One region of the Streptomyces platensis genome, then DNA from elsewhere that is predicted to be linked to it. Evidence: riboswitches for the same ligand, from Rfam matches in the RefSeq annotation. Region 1 holds a riboswitch; the other holds the start of a gene.

What was found. Region 1 has a riboswitch for glycine ahead of gcvP (aminomethyl-transferring glycine dehydrogenase). Riboswitches for the same ligand answer to the same signal wherever they lie in the genome.
Region 2: it holds a riboswitch for glycine, as region 1 does, so the genes downstream of both, gcvT (glycine cleavage system aminomethyltransferase GcvT) here and gcvP (aminomethyl-transferring glycine dehydrogenase) in region 1, are expected to answer to the same signal.

The regions. Positions count from the first base shown of each region.
Region 1 covers NZ_CP023691.1:1,184,159-1,187,556, forward strand. The annotation lists gene gcvP (aminomethyl-transferring glycine dehydrogenase) at 1-2,180, opposite strand, end outside; glycine riboswitch at 2,368-2,464, opposite strand; gene CP981_RS04885 (PRC-barrel domain-containing protein) at 2,579-2,962, shown strand; gene CP981_RS04890 (DNA polymerase IV) at 2,872-3,398, opposite strand, start outside.
Region 2 covers NZ_CP023691.1:6,098,701-6,102,098, reverse strand. The annotation lists gene CP981_RS27165 (enhanced serine sensitivity protein SseB) at 1-492, opposite strand, end outside; gene CP981_RS27160 (AAA family ATPase) at 581-1,228, opposite strand; glycine riboswitch at 1,527-1,622, shown strand; glycine riboswitch at 1,623-1,740, shown strand; gene gcvT (glycine cleavage system aminomethyltransferase GcvT) at 1,774-2,901, shown strand; gene gcvH (glycine cleavage system protein GcvH) at 3,026-3,398, shown strand, end outside.

The sequences.
Region 1 (3,398 bases):
ACGCCGACCGGGCCGACGCCGGGGCCACCGCCGCCGTGCGGGATGCAGAAGGTCTTGTGCAGGTTCAGGTGCGAGACATCGCCGCCGAACTTTCCGGGCTCGGCGAGCCCGACCAGCGCATTGAGGTTGGCACCGTCCACGTAGACCTGACCGCCGGCCTCGTGCACCGCCGCGCAGATCTGGGTGATGTGCTCCTCGAACACGCCGTGCGTGGAGGGGTAGGTCACCATCAGGACCGCGAGCTCGTCACGGTACTTCTCGATCTTGGCGTGCAGATCGTCCGTGTCGACCTCGCCGTCCTCACCGGTCTTGACGACGACGACCTTCATTCCGGCCATCACGGCGCTGGCGGCGTTGGTGCCGTGCGCCGAGGACGGGATCAGGCAGATCGTGCGCTGCTCGTCGCCGTTGGCGCGGTGGTAGGCGCGGACGGCCAGCAGACCGGCCAGCTCGCCCTGCGATCCGGCGTTCGGCTGGATGGAGACCTTGTCGTAGCCGGTGACCGTGGCCAGCCGCTCCTCCAGCTCCTGGATCAGCGTGAGGTAGCCCTGGGCCTGCTCGGCCGGCGCGAAGGGGTGCAGCTGACCGAACGCGGGCCAGGTGACCGGCTCCATCTCGGTCGTGGCGTTCAGCTTCATCGTGCAGGAGCCGAGCGGGATCATGCCGCGGTCCAGCGCGTAGTCCTTGTCGGCGAGGGTGCGCAGGTAGCGCAGCATCGCGGTCTCGGAGCGGTACTCGTGGAAGACCGGGTGGGCGAGGTAGTCGTCGTGGCGCAGCAGCCCCTGCGGCAGCGCGTCGGCGGCGGCCGCGTCCAGCTGCTCGACGTCGCCGGACACCCCGAAGGCACCCCAGACGCCGGCCAGCTGCGCCCGCCCGGTGGTCTCGTCACAGGCGATGCCGACCAGGTCCGCATCGATCTGCCGGAGGTTGACACCGGCCTCACGGGCGGCGGCGACGACCTCGGCGGCCCGGCCGGGCACCCGCGCGGTCAGCGTGTCGAAGTAGGTGCCGTGTGCGATCTCCACCCCGCCGGCCCGCAGGCCCTCGGCGAGGACCGCGGCGTAGCGGTGGGTCCGCCGGGCGATGGTCCGCAGGCCCTCGGGGCCGTGGTAGACCGCGTACATCCCGGCCATGACGGCGAGCAGCACCTGCGCGGTGCAGATGTTGCTGGTGGCCTTCTCCCGGCGGATGTGCTGCTCACGGGTCTGAAGCGCCAGGCGGTAGGCCTTGTTGCCGTCGGCGTCGACGGAGACGCCCACCAGACGGCCGGGGAGGCTGCGGGCGAACTGGTCACGGACGGCCATGAAGCCGGCGTGCGGCCCGCCGAAGCCCATCGGGACACCGAAGCGCTGGGTGGTGCCGACGGCGATGTCCGCACCGAGCTCACCGGGCGAGGTGAGCAGCGTCAGGGCGAGCAGATCGGCCGCGACGGTGACGATCGCACCCAGCTCGTGCGCCTGCTCGATGACGGCGCGGGGGTCCCGCACCGCGCCGGAGGCACCCGGGTACTGAAGCAGCACACCGAACACCCCGCGCTCGGCGATCTCGGCCGGAATGCCGTCGGACAGATCCGCGACCACGACCTCGACGCCGGTGGGCTCCGCACGGGTCTCGATCACGGCGATGGTCTGCGGCAGACAGTCGGCGTCGACCAGGAACACGCCCTGCTTGACCTTGCCGACCCGGCGGGAGAGCGCCATCGCCTCGGCGGCGGCGGTGCCCTCGTCCAGCAGTGAAGCACCGGAGGTGGGCAGTCCGGTCAGGTCGGCGACCATCGTCTGGAAGTTCAGCAGCGCCTCCAGGCGGCCCTGCGAGATCTCCGGCTGGTAGGGCGTGTACGCCGTGTACCAGGCCGGGTTCTCCATGACGTTGCGCAGGATCACCGGCGGGGTGAACGTGCCGTAGTAGCCGAGACCGATCATGGACGCCAGGACCTCGTTGCGCTCCGCCAGGTCCTTCAGCTCCTGGAGCACCTCGGCCTCGGTACGGGCCTGCGGCAGGCCGAGCGCCTCGGCGCTCTTGATCACATCGGGTACGGCGGTGGCGGTGAGCTCGTCCAGCGACCCGAATCCGATGTGCGCGAGCATCTTCGCCTGCGCCGCGTGATCGGGACCGATGTGCCGGCGCTCGAAGGGGGTGCCGCGTTCCAGCTCGGTCAAGGAGATGCGATTGGTGGTCATCTGCGGGGGCCTCCTGGTCGGTACGACCTACGAGGGGCACCACGGCACGGGTGCCCGGACGGCCTCCCCCTCTGTCATTCAACCTGAGAGCTTCACCGGCCCGCGCATGGCGGTCCGGCTTTCACCGTCGGTGAGGAGGGGTCCCGGCACTGTGGCTTCCGCGGCCCGCCCTGCTTTCCAGAGTGACCTCGTCCATGCGGTACGTGTGCCTGAGAGATTCCGGGGAGGATTTGCTCCTTCGGCGCCCTGGTCGCGAACGACAAGGACTCTCCCGCACGGGGTCTGCGGCCATTCGCCAGCCTACCAGCGTGGCTCTCGAAGGCTCCTTCGAGTGGCCGGGGCATGAAATGTGCCGTTTGGTAGTTGTCAGAGGGCAGTTGCGACCAATTGGAGGGGCCGTGCAAACCGATATCGATCCCCGAAGCCTGATCGGCCGCAAAGCGTTCGACCGCAATGGCGCGAAAATAGGGACCATCGACGAGGTCTACCTCGACGATGCGACGGGGGAACCGGAGTGGGCGGCCGTGCGCACCGGACTCTTCAGCCGGGATGCGTTCGTCCCCCTGGAGCCCAGCAAGATGGTCGGTGAGGGCCTGCACATCCCTTACGACCGCAAGCTGATCAAGGACGCACCGGACTTCGGCGTGGGCCGCCATCTCTCCCCTGAGCAGGAACTTCAGCTCTATCACCACTACCGACTGGATATTTCTTCCCCGACCGACCCGGTGTCCCCCGGCTCCGGCGACAAGAACTTCGGCAAGATCGCCGGCTCGGACGACTGACCGTCGGCCGGCGCCCCGCCCACCAGCGGCAGGGGCTCCCCCGGCCGCAGCGCCGGGTCCTCGACAGCAAAGGTCCGCACCCTCCCCGGTGCGGACCATGGCGTTTCGAAGCGGACGGTCACTCTCCCCACCCCGCTCCCCTGCACCCAGCCCGCGCCGAACTCGTCGTGGACCACGTCCAGCCCCGGATACCAGCGCCGCGGCCGCTCCTCCTCGGCCTCGTGCGGCTCCCGCTCCCCGTCGGCCTGCTCCACGGCCGCCGCGGTCGCGGCCTCCGCCGCCTCCCGCTCCGTCGCCAGCTGGGCGAACAGATCCTCCTGTGTGAAGTCCGCCAGCCCGCTGACACCCACACCCAGCAGCCGCACCCCGCCGGTGGTATCCACCGTCTCCAGCAGGCGCACAGCGGCCTCCCGTATCACCGCCGGGTCGTCGGTGG
Region 2 (3,398 bases), 4.9 Mb from region 1:
CTCGTCCTGCCAGTCCGGCTCGAAGAGCCGTACCCGGCCGCCGCTCGGCAGCCCGTCGAACTCCGGCTGTCCCGGCCGCCGCTCCCGGCACAGTTCGGCCACCGCGGGCGGCGGCAGCGGGACGCCGACCGTGCCGTCGGGATTGACCGCGATGCCGATCTGCGGCGGCAGCCCGCGGGCGAACTCCCGGGCCGGGGCGACGGTGAAGGACATATGCGAGCCGATCACCCGCAGGAACTCCTGCTCGGAGCTGTAGACCGGGACGTAGTGCGCCCCGTCGAGCTCCACGGTGGGCAGATCGAGGCCGCGGGTGCCGGGACCCGCGCTCTCCGGACCGCCGCCTTCGGGCAGCGGCACCCACAGCCGGCTACGGCCGAGGACCTCGACGATCCGGCCGCCGGCGCCCGGGTGTCCGACCGACGCGGACAGCACCTCTTCGAGCTCGTTCGCCGGCCATGCCAGCTGCGGTATCCCCTGCTCCGGAAATGTCATTCGTCCCACCCGTTCCAAACCGCGCCATCTGGCCAAAGACCCTAGACGAGACGGCGCGCGGTGCGGCGTGCGGGGGCGTGCCCGGCGACTAATGGAAGGTGACCGTCTCCAGGGCTCTCGCCGACCGCCGGTCGAGGAGGGCGGCAGAGCAGAAGCCCTTGGGCAGCCGGGCCGATTCCGCGGCGCCGACCAGCCGGCCCACCGCCCCGCGGTGCCGGGCGAAGGCGTACCCCGACACCCCGCGGCCCCGTGACTCCTGGCCGGAAAGCGCCACCTCGGGCGCCACATCGAGTAGCACCAGATGCGCCCCGCGGCCGCCGCGCCGCGCCGCGCGCGCGATCCAGCGGCGCACCCACGCCAGCGTCCCGCAGTCGTGCACCACCACGCTGTCACCGGAGCGCAGCGCACGGCCCAGGGTCAGGTAGTGGGCGGCCCGGACCAGCGGGCGGTAGAGCCCGTACGGCAGCCGGCGCAGCCTGCCGTGCTCCCAGCGCTCACGGACGTCCTGCGAATCGATGCGGTGCACGACGGCGCCGTGCCCGTCCAGCGGCGGCACGACCCGGTGCATCAGGGTGCTCTTGCCGCTGCCCGGCAGCCCGGAGACCACCACCAGGTCGCCGGCCGGGAACCGCAGCTCGGTGGCGCCGGGCGGCCGCCGCTCGCCCCGCAGGTCCACGACCGCGGTGCGGCGTCCGGGCCGGATGACGGCCCGCCGCGTACGGCCGGTGCGGGACATGGCGGCGGACGGCGCCGTCGGCACGACGTCCGGGGGCACGACCCCTGAAGTCGCCCCGAATGCCGCTTCGCTGTGCACCGTGATCGCCCTCCCCGCCCGTTCTGGTCCGGTTCGAGTCCGTCCCCTACCCGCAGAGTGTCAAGAAAAGGTAATGCCCATCAAGGCGATTGTCCGATCTGCCCACGTCGTGGGCGGGGCGGCGGAGGGGGCTCCTTTATCCGGCGATCCCGTGCAATGATGTGGCCGCCACGTGCACATCACAGCTCACCTGTGCACCGCCAACTGCATACCGGCCGCTTGAACCCGCGCGGGAGAGTCCCCGGCCGCCACGGCGGGGCGCCGAAGGAGCAAGTCCTCCCTTGAATCTCTCAGGCCCCTATACCGCACGGGCGAGGCAGATCTGAAAAGCGAGCCGCTGCCCGGCTGACGGGCCGGCTCCACCCAAGGTGCAAACCGGGTCCGTTCGCGGGATACCGGTGAACCTCTCAGGTTCCGATGACAGATGGGGAGAACGTCTTGTCACCCCTGCCTGGGAGCCCGGAACCATGACTGATGCCCCCCGCCGTACCGCGCTGGACGCCACCCATCGCGGGCTCGGCGCGACCATGACCGACTTCGCCGGCTGGGACATGCCGCTGCGCTACAGCAGCGAGCGGGATGAGCATGTCGCCGTCCGTACCCGCGCCGGCCTCTTCGACCTCTCCCACATGGGCGAGATCACCGTCACCGGGCCGCAGGCCGCCGACCTGCTCGACTACGCGCTGGTCGGCAACATCGGCGGCGTGAAGACGGGCCGCGCCCGCTACACCATGATCTGTGAGGACAAGGGCGGCATCCTCGACGACCTGATCGTCTACCGCCTCGCCGACCAGGAGTACATGGTCGTCGCCAACGCCTCCAACGCCCAGGTGGTGCTGGACGCGCTGAGCGCGCGAGCGGGCGGCTTCGACGCCGCGATCCGCGACGACCGGGACGCCTACGCGCTGCTCGCGGTGCAGGGCCCGGAGTCCCCCGGCATCCTCAAGAAGCTGACGGACGCCGATCTGGACGGTCTCAAGTACTACGCCGGGCTGCCCGGCACGGTCGCCGGGGTGCAGGCGCTGATCGCCCGTACCGGCTACACCGGTGAGGACGGCTTCGAGCTGTTCGTCCGGCCGGCGGACGCGGTCGCCCTCTGGGAGGCGCTGACCGAGGCGGGCAAGGACGCCGGGCTGGTGCCCTGCGGGCTGTCCTGCCGGGACACCCTGCGCCTGGAGGCGGGCATGCCGCTCTACGGGCATGAGCTGACCACCGCGACGACGCCGTTCGACGCGGGTCTGGGCCGGGTCGTGAAGTTCGAGAAGACCACCAACGGCGGGGACTTCGTGGGCCGCGAGGCCCTGGCCGAGGCCGCCGAGCGTGCCGAGGCCCGGCCGCCGCGCAAGCTGGTCGGGCTGATCGCCCGGGGCCGCCGGGTGCCGCGGGCCGGGTACCCGGTCGTCACGGCCGACGGCACGGTCATCGGCGAGGTCACCTCCGGGGCCCCGTCCCCCACGCTCGGCAAGCCGATCGCCATCGCCTATGTCGACGCGGCCTACGCCACCGCGGGCACGGAGGGTGTCTGCGTGGACATCCGTGGAAGCCATGAGCCGTACGAGGTCACCGCGCTGCCGTTCTACAAGCGGCAGAAGTAACCGTTCACCGACGGCAGGCGGCGGCGCGCGCCCGCGCGTCTCACTGCGCAAGACGTGCCCCCGGACTTCGTCCGGGAGGTGCCCCCCTTCACGATCACACCCTCGCGTACAGGAGAATCGAGCCATGAGCAACCCCCAGCAGCTGCGCTACAGCAAGGAGCACGAGTGGCTGTCGGGCGCCGAGGACGGCGTCTCGACGGTCGGCATCACCGAGCACGCGGCCAACGCGCTCGGCGACGTCGTCTACGTGCAGCTCCCCGAGGTCGGTGCCACGGTCGCGGCGGGCGAGACCTGCGGTGAGCTGGAGTCGACCAAGTCGGTCAGCGACCTCTACTCGCCCGTCGACGGTGAGATCGCCGAGATCAACGAGGACGTCGTCAACGACCCCTCGCTGGTGAACTCCGCCCCGTTCGAGGGCGGTTGGCTGTTCAAGGTGAAGATCAGCGGCGAGCCGGGCGACCTGCTCTCGGCCGACGAGTACGCCGCCTTCATCCAGA